Regions from separate parts of the Streptomyces sp. NPDC096311 genome, predicted to be linked through region 1. Evidence: riboswitches for the same ligand, from Rfam matches in the RefSeq annotation. Region 1 holds a riboswitch; each other region holds the start of a gene.
The links. Region 1 has a riboswitch for cyclic di-AMP ahead of ACIRA5_RS08730 (transglycosylase family protein). Riboswitches for the same ligand answer to the same signal wherever they lie in the genome.
Positions count from the first base shown of each region.

Region 1 (3,549 bases):
GATGTTCATCATCGGAACGGGCAACAGGTGCGCGTTCGGGCCGCCCAGGTAGCGGAAGAGGGGGAGGTCGGACGCCTCGGAGGCGGCGTGCGCGACGGCGAGCGAGACGCCGAGGATGGCGTTGGCGCCGAGCGAGCCCTTGTTGTCGGTGGCGTCCAGGTCGAACATCGCCTGGTCGATCAGGCGCTGCTCGGTGGCGTCGTAACCGACGAGCTCCGGGCCGATCTGCTCGATGACGGCGAGGACGGCCTTCTCGACACCCTTGCCGCCGTAACGGTTGGGGTCACCGTCACGCAGCTCGATGGCCTCGAAGGCGCCGGTGGACGCGCCGGACGGAACGGCGGCACGACCCGTGCTGCCGTCGTCGAGGCCGACCTCGACCTCGACCGTGGGGTTGCCTCGGGAGTCCAGGATTTCCCGGGCTACGACGACGTCGATGGACGGCACGAGCATCTCCTTCTGGGATGTGACGCGGGTACGCGGAGCCTGTGATGGCTTCGCGACATGAGCCTAACCGCCCCGGGGGGATCGGCCAGCCGGTCGCCCACCCCTTGGGCAGAACTGAACGTACACATTGTTCCAGAACGGAACAAAAACGGGTACGGAAATCTGGGTACGAAACGCTCCGTACGAAATGCCGGAGACGAAAAACCCCGCTCCGGCGCGTACGGGGGAACACGCACCGGAGCGGGGAGCCCGTGGGGACGGGGGCGACCCTCACCGGGGTCTCCAGTGTGGAGACCCCTTTTATGGGGGACCTGTCATTCAGCTGGGGTGAAGCTGCCGATCATCAGCTGAGGTGCAGCTGCTGACCCGGGTAGATGAAGTCGGCGTCGTCGACGATGTCCTTGTTCAGCTTGAACAGCTGCTGCCAGCCGCCCTTGACCTTCTTCTTCTCGGCGATCGAGCTGAGGCTGTCACCCTTGACGACCTTGTACTCGCCGTCACCCTTCTTGACCTTCTTGCCGGTCGGGGTGGAGACGGTCTTCTGGGCGGCCGGGCGGGACGCCGAACGGGAGGCCGCGGTGTCCGTCGAGCGGGTGGTGGTGCTGGCGCTCGGCGAGCTGTTCGACGAGGAGCTGTTCGAGGAAGACGAGGTCGACGGGGTGCTCGCACCGCCGGTGTACGCGGCGCCCGACAGGCCCGTGCCACAGGTCGGCCAGGCGCCCTTGCCCTGCGCGGCGAGGACCTTCTCGCCGACGGTGATCTGCTGGGACTTGGACGCCTGGTTGGCGGTCGCGGCGTACGCGGTGCCGCCGTACGCGGCCCAGGTGGAGGCCGAGAACTGCAGACCGCCGTAGTAGCCGTTGCCGGTGTTGATGGACCAGTTCCCGCCGGACTCGCACTGGGCGACGGCGTCCCACTGGGAGGCGGTGGCGGCGGAGGCGTTGCCGGCCGCCATCAGCGGAGCGGCGATGGCGACACCGGTGACACCGGCGAGCGTGGCGACACGAGTGGCCTTGGACGGACGGCGGTGCTTGCCCTTGCTGGAAAACAGCATGGAGAGATCCCCTCACCGACGCCTGCGAGGTGAGCTGTCGGGTTCGGGCGGGTGAGTGCCCGGCCGTGCGCTCTGAGCGCTCGGCTTCACCCCAAGCCGCTCCCGGTCAACTACCGGGCGCGGCGCATACCTTGGGTCCCCCGCTCCTGCCTACGGCGCTGACGCGTCGACTGTTCCCGTACGGCCGTTGGCAGGATTCGGCGTTGACGACCGTCGGGGCCCGCTGTGGCGAGCGGTCATGACCGTAAGCAGTCGATCGGCTGAATTCCAAAGACGATCAGGGCCTTTGAGATCCATCTCTCACTCGCGCCAAACCGGACATTACGCAGCGAACCATGACGCGAACTGCCCCTACTTTTCGCCCGATTCGGCACCAACTGCAAGGCTCTGACCGGGGAGGATGAGGTTCGGGTCGACGCCGACCGTCTTCTTGTTCGCGTCGTACAGCTCGGCCCATCCGCCTTCGAGGTCAAGGGCGTCCGCGATGGTCCAGAGATTGTCTCCGGCGCGCACGACGTAGGAGCCGTCGACGACATCACGGGAGGCGCCGGCTCCGCGCGAGGCATGCCGCCCGGAGGAGTCGTCGCCACGGCCGTCCACGGCGCTGTCGGTGGTGTTCTCGTCCGCGGTGCCGCCACGGTGGCGCCCCGCACCGGTCGTCGCGTTCTCGGACGTACCGGAAGAGTCGTCGCCCTGGCCGGAGTTGCCCGAGTTGTCGCTCTTCGACGCAGCCGTGTCGGAGCCGTCCGCCCCCTGGGCGTCGCCGCTGGTGTCGGCCTTCGTCGTGTTCTCGGCCGCGTTCCCGGACGCCTTCGAGGACGAGTCGGATGAAGACGAGTCAGACGAAGACGAATCGGACTTCGAGCCGGAAGAGGTGGACGGGGTTGAATTCTTGGACGAACTGGACGAATCGGAGGAACCGGATGAATCCACTGTGCTGGACGAGTCGTTCGCCACGCCCGTGTCGACCAGGATGTCGCCCGAGTTCTTGCTCAGCCCGGAGAGCGGTCCACAGGTCGGCCAGGGGGTGAGGCCCTGGTGGTCGAGGAGCTTCTCGGCGATGGCTATCTGCTGCGAGCGGCTGGCCTCGTCGGCGCTCGACGCGTAGATGAGGCCGCCGTACTTCTCCCAGTCCGCCTGGCTGATCTGGAGCCCGCCGTAATACCCGTTGCCACTGTCGGCACTCCACTGGCCGGCGCTCTCGCACTCGGCGACCCGGTCCCACGTGGTGCCGTCGGCCGCGCTCGCGCTGGTGGCACCGAGCAACGGGATCGCGATGGCGGATCCGGTCACTCCTGCCGCGACGATGAGGGCCGGGGCCTGACGGGGGCGACGATGGCGGCCGTTCCCGGAGAGCATGCGGAAGCCTTTCACGTGACAGCAGGTGACTACGCGACGTGTGAGTCGCGTTGACGAGTGAACGTATCCGCACCCGAACACTTGTCACAAGTCGATGCAGCGTAGATCACGTGAAGATCACAGAGTTGAGTGCGCGTCAGGTTTGAGCGCCCGCAGGTGTATGGTCGCCCGCTATCGCGCGACCGGTACCGGAGGCGTGAACTCCACTGGAAGCGTGCGCAATCCACGCATAATGAGCCCTCCGCGCCAGCGCAAATCGGCCGAATCTCCCGCGAGTTGAAGGTCGGGGAGGCGGGTGAGGAGGGTGGCGAGCGCGGTCTGGCCCTCCAGGCGGGCGAGCGGGGCGCCGAGGCAGTAGTGGATGCCGTGGCCGTAGCCGAGGTGTTGGTTGTCACGGCGGGAGAGGTCGAGCGTGTCCGGCTGTTCGAACCGCGCGGGGTCACGGTCCGCAGCCGCGAGGACCACGAGGACGGGGTCGCCGGGCGCGATGCCCTGCCCGCCGATGCACACGGCCTCGGTGGCGAACCGCCACGTGGCCAGTTCCACGGGCCCGTCGTAACGGAGGAGTTCCTCGACGCCGGTCTCGAGGAGTTCGCGTTCGCGGGCGGCGAGGGACTCCTGGAGGCGCGCGCGCTGCTCGGGGTGGGTGAGGAGGGCGTACATGCCGTTGCCGATGAGATTGACGGTCG
Region 1 covers NZ_JBIWFN010000003.1:100,594-104,142, forward strand. The annotation lists gene eno (phosphopyruvate hydratase) at 1-453, opposite strand, end outside; gene ACIRA5_RS08730 (transglycosylase family protein) at 791-1,501, opposite strand; cyclic di-AMP (ydaO/yuaA leader) riboswitch at 1,506-1,714, opposite strand; gene ACIRA5_RS08735 (transglycosylase family protein) at 1,853-2,860, opposite strand; gene ACIRA5_RS08740 (cytochrome P450) at 3,032-3,549, opposite strand, start outside.

Region 2 (3,549 bases), on a different contig from region 1:
AAAAACCCGGGGGGGGGCGGGGGGCGCGCGGGGGGGGGGGGCCCCGGGGGGGGGGGGGCCCCGACCCTCGAGGACGTGAGAGGCGCGGCGGGTGTCAGCCGACGGCGACACCGTGCGAGCGCAGATACGCGACCGGGTCCATGTCCGAGCCGTAGTTCGGGGTGGTGCGGATCTCGAAGTGCAGGTGCGGACCGGTGACGTTGCCGGTCGCGCCGGAGAGGCCGATCTGCTGGCCCTCGGTCACGGTCTGGCCCGCCGAGACGGACAGGGCGGACATGTGGGCGTACTGCGAGTACCGGCCGTCGGCGTGCTGGATGACGACCTGGTTGCCGTACGCGCCACCCCAGCCGGCCGATACGACGGTGCCGGCGGCGACGGCCTTGATGGTGGTGCCGGTCGGGACCACGAAGTCCACGCCGGTGTGATAGCCGCTGGACCACATGCTGCCGGCGACCTTGTAGCCGGTGCCGATGGTGGCGCCCCCGACCGGCAGGGTGTAACCGGTGTCGGTGGCGGTGCCGGTGACCCGGGGGGCGGCGGCCTGGGTCTTGGGCGCGTCCGCCGCGCCGGACGACCCGGTGGCCGACTGCGCCGACGACCGCGTGGACGTCTTGGCGGACGACTGCGTGGACGTCTTGGTCGACGGCTTGGTGTCGTCGGTCGACGCGGCCCTCTCGCCGATCGTGAGCTTCAGGCCGGGGTGGATCAGCGAGGGGTCGCTGCCGATGGCCTGGCGGTTGTCGGAGTAGAGCTTCTGCCAGCCGCCGCTGACGTGCTGCCGCTCGGCGATCCTGGAGAGCCAGTCGCCGGCCTTCACCGAATAGGTTTTCGTCGAGACCGTGGACGTCGTCGCCGTCTTTTCCGAAACCGTCACGGTCTTTTCCGAAACCGCCGCGCCGTAAATGATCGCGGTCTTTTCCGGAGTGGACGAAACCGCGGCCGTCGGCGTCGCGGCATGGGCACCGGCGGTCCCCATCAGCGGCAGCGCAAGGGCGGCACCACCGGTTCCGGCCACGGCGATCGAGCGTGAGAAACGCTGGGACTTGGGTCGGCGGTGCTTACCCTTCGCGGGCATGAAGAATTCCTCTCCGGCGCCTGCGAGGTGAGCTGTCGGGTGCGGGCTGGAGATGCCCGGCCACGCGGCTGCGCGGCTATACCCCTAGCCGTTCCGGAGACCGGAACAGGCGTGGTACCTGTGGGTCCCCCGCTCCTGCCGGTTACCGGTGGGTGTGCGGATACCGGGCGGCGGCAGGATTGGGCGTCCGTCCGGATTGAGGGCGAACGTAAGCGAGATGGAGGCGCATCGCCAACCATGTGGCTTTTCTGTGCACGTGCCTTTCTTGATCCAGGCCGGAATTCCGGTCACCCTCCGTGGACAATGATCTCCGCGGTCTCTCGAACTACCCGGGAATTCGGGCGGATCGAGAAAGCGGGCCCGCAACGCATCGTCACGAATATGACGCTGCTCACGCAGGTCACACCACGGTCCTTTATTCCAGGTCCAGTTGGAATTAAGGCATCAATAAGGGCAGATCGCTCACATACGACGTAGTCGGACAACTGCCGCATCAAAGTCCCCGCGCAGCCTCGTCCGCAACCCGTGATGCAGCAGCACCGCACCTCGATGCATTTCGCCCGTTTCGCGGCATTCATACGCGGCGCTCGCATCGAGCCCGCGCAACCGGAGCGGGGCGACCGGCTCGCCGTGACGCTGGGCCTGGAGCAGGGCGAGGACGACGGTCTCGTCGCCGTGGACGTACTGCACGGCGCTCAGCCCGCCCTCCGGAGGCCGCAGCCGGTAGAGGTCGCCGCGCTGCACGACCGGCCGGATCTCCTTGTAGAGCTCCACCCACTCCCGCGCCTCGACGAGGTCCGCCTCGCTCCAGTCGGCCAGGTCACCGCCGACCCCCAGCACCCCGGCCATGGCGCTCACGAACCGGAAGCGCAGCGAACTGATCCGACCGTTGAGCTGCGCGTTCGGACTGTCGGTGACCCAGGCGGCCATGATCCGGGCCGGGTGGATCTGGCTGAAGCCGTGCTGGATGGCGAGCCGGTCGAGCGGGTCGGTGTTGTCGGAGGTCCACACCTGGTCCGTACGCGCCATGACGCCGAGGTCGATCCGGCCGCCACCGCCCGAACAGGACTCGAAGGCGACCCCGGGATGCTCGGCGCGCAGCCGGTCCAGGAGCCCGTACAGGGCCTCCACGTGCTCGACCCACAGTTTCTGCGGATACGGCTCACCGGGCCAACCGGCGTCCGTGAAGCAGCGGTTGAAGTCCCACTTCACATAGTCGATCGGGGCGCTCGAGAGCAGACCGTCGAGCTGCTCCCACAGGTACTCCTGGACATCCGGTCGGGCGAGGTTGAGGACGAGCTGGTTGCGGAACTCCGTCCTGGTCCGCCCCGGCTGGAACTGCACCCAGTCGGGGTGCGCGCGGTACAGCTCGCTGTCCGGGTTGACCATCTCCGGCTCGACCCAGATCCCGAACTGCATGCCGAGCGCGTGCACGTCGTCGGCGAGCGGCTTCAGACCCTGCGGGAAGCGGTCCGGGTTGGGGGCCCAGTCGCCGAGCCCGGCGCGGTCGCTCGTCCGTGCCCCGAACCAGCCGTCGTCGACGACGAACAGCTCGACGCCCATCTCCGCGGCCCGCCGGGCCAGCTCCCGCTGCCGCTCCTCGGAGATGTCGAAGTGGGTCGCCTCCCAGGAGTTGAAGAGCACCGGCCGGTCCTGGTCCGCGTCCGGGATCACGAACGCCCGCTGGTACGCGTGCCACGTCCGGCTCGCCGCGCCGAAGCCGCCGTCGCTCCACAGCCCCGCGAAGACGGGGGTGGTGTACGACTCCCCCGTCTCCAGGCGCAGCAGTCCGGAGTCGTCGTACCCGGCGCCGGCGGAGATCTGCACGCGCGCGTCGGGGAGTTGGGCCACGCACATCCGCCACGAGCCCGACCAGCCGAGCGCGCACCCGTAGACCTCGCCGCTCTCCTCACTCGCCCCGCTGTCCAGCGCGACCCACGGCAGGTGCTGGTGCCCGGTGTGCCCGCGGCGGCTGCCGATGACCTTCTCACCGTAGGTGAGGGGGGAGCGCGCGAGTCGGGACTCGGCCGCCCACCGCCCGTGCAGCTGGGAGAGGCGCCACCCGTCGCGCTCGGGCAGCGTCCAGGTCGCGGAGTCCGCGCGCAGCAGCTCCAGGGAAGGTCCTTCGTTGGCCAGGGTCACCCAGCGCTCGACGACGTCGCCGCGCATCCGGTAGTGCAGGGTGATGCCGAGCCCGTCGTCCGCGAAGCGCAGCCGCAGTTCGTCGCCGTCGGCGTGTTGCTCCACGAAGGACGTCTCGAAACGCCACTCGGTGCCGCGCCGCTCCTGCGTCCGTACGGACAGCGCCGGGCGTACGAAGCGGGGGCCGCCCTCGACGGGATACTCCTCGCGCCCGTCGAGCCGGGACTCGAAGGGCCGGTACGGCGGGCCGGGCAGGTCGGCCAGCGACTCGGCGTCGGCGAGGGCGATCCGTGGCCCCCAGTGGAGATGGAGCAGTTCGTCGAGGTCGGTCA
Region 2 covers NZ_JBIWFN010000033.1:83,035-86,583, reverse strand. The annotation lists gene ACIRA5_RS49310 (peptidoglycan DD-metalloendopeptidase family protein) at 95-1,075, opposite strand; cyclic di-AMP (ydaO/yuaA leader) riboswitch at 1,078-1,236, opposite strand; gene ACIRA5_RS49305 (alpha-galactosidase) at 1,538-3,549, opposite strand, start outside.
Region 2: linked by a shared signal. The riboswitch ahead of ACIRA5_RS49310 (peptidoglycan DD-metalloendopeptidase family protein) and the one ahead of ACIRA5_RS08730 (transglycosylase family protein) in region 1 are both predicted to bind cyclic di-AMP.

Region 3 (3,549 bases), on a different contig from region 1:
GGCCGTTGCCCTCGGAACCCGCGAGGCCGACCAGGAGCTCCCGTAACTCGTGCCCCGTGACGGCGTAGACGTCCAACAGGCGCTCCACATCGGCCGGTTTCACTCCACTGATACCGGTCTCGATCCGGCTCACCTTCGACTGGTGCCAGCCGACGAGACGGGCCGCCTCACCACTGGTGAGACCCGCATCGGCGCGCAGCGCGCGCAGTTCGGCACCGAGCTTGCGGCGGCGCACCGCGGGACCGTGCTGCATGGCTGTACTCCTTACTCCTCCCGAGCCGCCCAAATACGCTCCGCCGTCGCAGAGTTCACCGCATCGAGCGACAGATATATGCATATCTCGGTGGATCGCACCCGTGACCGGCCCAGTGATGGCAGTCTGGCGCGAAGCACCAGTCCGGGACCGTACTCGAACCATCCGCTCCGTGTCGGACTCCGGTCCCGTGGGAAAGGGACGACGTCGCCATGGCAGATCACCAGGAAGCATCCGTCACTCTGCCGAGCGATCCCGCCTCGGTCTCCGCGGCCCGGAAATTCGTCGCCGATGTGCTGGCCGAATGGGGCCTGCCGTGCGACGCCGAAGTCGCGGACACCGTACGCCTGATCGTGTCAGAACTAGCCACCAACGCCGTCCAACACACGTTCGGGCAGTCGCCCACCTTCACGGTGGACGTCCGGCTCGACCGGGATGAACACCTGCGGATCGGCGTCACCGACAGCCATCCGCGCTTTCCCAAACGTCTGCCCGCCGCCGTCCAGCAGGACAACGGGCGCGGCATGGTGATCATCCGCTGGCTGACCGCCGAATGCGGCGGCAGACTCGTCGTCCGGCCCACCCGCGAGGGCGGCAAGACGGTCGCCATCGAGCTGCCCTGGACGGTGCCGGCCCAGCCGGTGACGGCCGGTGGCCCACAAGAGCCCTGAGGAGCGGCTCAGTTGTCGTGTCTGCCCCGTCCGGCGCCTCGCGGCGGGGCCCGGAAGACCTCGGTCGGCGGCACCGACCGGTCCCCGGCCCGGCGGGCGACGGAGAGCGTACGGCGCGGATCTCCCGGTCCCGGCGACCGCGGCCCCACCGGAGCCGCCGCCGTCCCGGCCACCCTCTGCGCTACGACCGCGCTGTCCGGCTGGTTCGGCCGGCGGCAGTCGGGATGAACCGCCCGCCGCGGCAGGGGCTCGTCACCGACGCGCTCGACCCGAAGGCGCCGAGCACCTTCCTCAGCCGACTGCCGCGGTTCGTGCCCGCGGGTGGTCCGGCGATGAGCGCGCTCACGGTTCTCGTTCCGGTGCTTCTCTCGGAGCCGGCGCTCCGCTGACGACGGCACGGTGCACCAGGCCGGGCAGGAGGCCCCACAGCGCCACACAGACGAGCAGGGTGCCCGCGCCCGAGGCGATCCCGGCGGCGCGTCCCAGCGCCACGTCCACGACGAGCAGCACCGATCCCGTCAGCGTCAGCATGAGCACGCCCATCCCGACCGTGGCCAGGACGGAGGAGACCCGCACGATGGTCGGCTTCGCGCCCTGCCGGAACAGCGACCTGTGCAGCGCGGCGGGCGCCGTGAAGAGCGCGGCGGCCGCCACGGCCAGCAGGAGGGTGGTGACGTACGTGGCGCGCTGCACCGTGTCGAGGGACGGGAAGCGCGGGGTGAACGCCAGCGTCAGCAGGAACGCGAAGAGGATCTGCACACCGGTCTGCGTGACGCGCAGCTCCTGGAGCAGCTCGCCGAAGTTGCGATCGGCGCGCTCCAGGGGCGTCTCGTTCCGTTCCTCGGGGGAAGGTCGCTCAGCCATGGTGAACGAGTAACCGGTTCGTCCGCTTTTCACGCCCGGGGGTGGAACCCCGAGGGGGTGCCGGCCGGCCGGCACCCCCTCGGGCAGGTCAGCTGACCCGGCCGTACCAGACGCTCTTCGTCCAGATCTTCTGCAGCTTCACGACCTCCCCTGTCTTCGGGGAGTGCCAGATCTTTCCCTTCCCGGCGTAGATGCCGACGTGGTACACGTTCCGGCCCGAGTGGAAGAACACCAGGTCTCCGGCCTTGCGGTGGGACGCGGAGATGTGGTGTGTCTTGTTGTACTGCGCCGCGGCCGTACGAGGCAGCGTCTTGCCCGCCTTCTTGTACGAGTAGAGCGTGAGCCCGGAGCAGTCGAAGCGGCGTGGCCCGGCGGCGCCGTACTGGTACGGGGAGCCCTTCTTGGAAGCCGCGACCTGAAGTGCCTTCGTCGCCAGCGTGGCCGCTTCGGCGTCGGATGCGACGCCAGGAACCACAAGGCTGCCGCCCACGGCGGCGAGGGTGAGCGCCGAGGCCGTACCGGCCCGGGTCCACAGCGACGGGACACGATTGAGCGCAGTCATGCGCAACCCTTCGTCAGCCGCCTGTGAAGGATGACCTGTCGGATTCGGGCTGGCGAAGTAGCCCGGCCGCTTGCGCGGCTTCACCCCAAGGGCCGCCCGGATCTCTCCGGCGACCCGTCTTGCTGGGTCCTCCACTCCTGCCGATGCACTTCTGTCGACCGGTCATCCGGGCAGCGGCAGGACTCGGCGTCCGCCCGGACCGCCCCGCCGCTGTGGCGGGGGCTTGTCGTCGGAAGGGATCTTCACGCATAGCGGTCGGAAAATCCGAGCGGAACCGGCGATTTGTGGCGTTACTCACCACTCACCCGTTCGGGTGGACGACCCTCTGTTCGGGCGATGTTGGGGACGCCGACGACGGTCCCACCAGCACCGGAGCGTCTCATTCCGCCTCCGGGCTACGCGCGTTGCGCAACTTTTTCGGTTCCCCGAAGGGGCCTGTGACTACTCCATCAGGGGGTACACCATCTGGTCCGTTTGAACCCCGGGCCGGACGCCTCGCTGACTTGGCGTACACGGCGACCCGGGTGTGGGTGTGTCAGTTGTCGGCGTCGGGCGGCAGGGTGACGCGGGCCGCCCGCCGCTCACCGTCGAGGACGCGCAAAGCCTGCGCCAGCGTCGGCGCGTGCACCTCGCTCTCGCCGCGCTGGTGCATCAGCGCGAGGGCGTCCCGCAGCTCGGTGGCCTTGGCGACCAGCGCCTGGGCGGCACGCAGCCCGCGGTAGGTGTCTCCGGGCCTGGCCGGGTTGATACGGCCCAGTAGGTCGACCACGTCGAGGTAACGGTCGATCAGCTCGGCCTCGGCGCGCGTCAGCGCGGGCAACGGGGGCAGTTCGGGCACCATCGGCGGATCACCTCGCGTCGGGTGTGGCGTTCCTCGCACCGGGCGCGGTGCGCGAGGTCTTGCGGCTGGGGATGATCCCGTCCACCAGTCCGTACGCCAACGCGGCCTGAGCGTCCAGGATCTTGTCCCGCTCGATGTCGGCGGCGACCTGTTCAGGACTCTGCCCCGTGTGGCGGACGAGCATGTCCTCCAGCAGCCTTCGAGTGCGCATCAACTCCTCGGCCTGGAGGGCCAGATCGCTCGCCTGTCCCTGTACCGGCTCGGGAAGTGACGGCTGGTGGATCAGCACCCGGGCGCCCGGCAGTGCGAACCGCTTGCCCGGCGCGCCGCCGGCCAGCAGCACGGCGGCGGCCGAAGC
Region 3 covers NZ_JBIWFN010000001.1:282,561-286,109, forward strand. The annotation lists gene ACIRA5_RS01240 (helix-turn-helix domain-containing protein) at 1-253, opposite strand, end outside; gene ACIRA5_RS01245 (ATP-binding protein) at 466-924, shown strand; gene ACIRA5_RS01250 (DUF6328 family protein) at 1,267-1,788, opposite strand; gene ACIRA5_RS01255 (C40 family peptidase) at 1,877-2,350, opposite strand; cyclic di-AMP (ydaO/yuaA leader) riboswitch at 2,354-2,539, opposite strand; gene ACIRA5_RS01260 (hypothetical protein) at 2,886-3,191, opposite strand; gene ACIRA5_RS01265 (ATP-dependent Clp protease proteolytic subunit) at 3,199-3,549, opposite strand, start outside.
Region 3: linked by a shared signal. The riboswitch ahead of ACIRA5_RS01255 (C40 family peptidase) and the one ahead of ACIRA5_RS08730 (transglycosylase family protein) in region 1 are both predicted to bind cyclic di-AMP.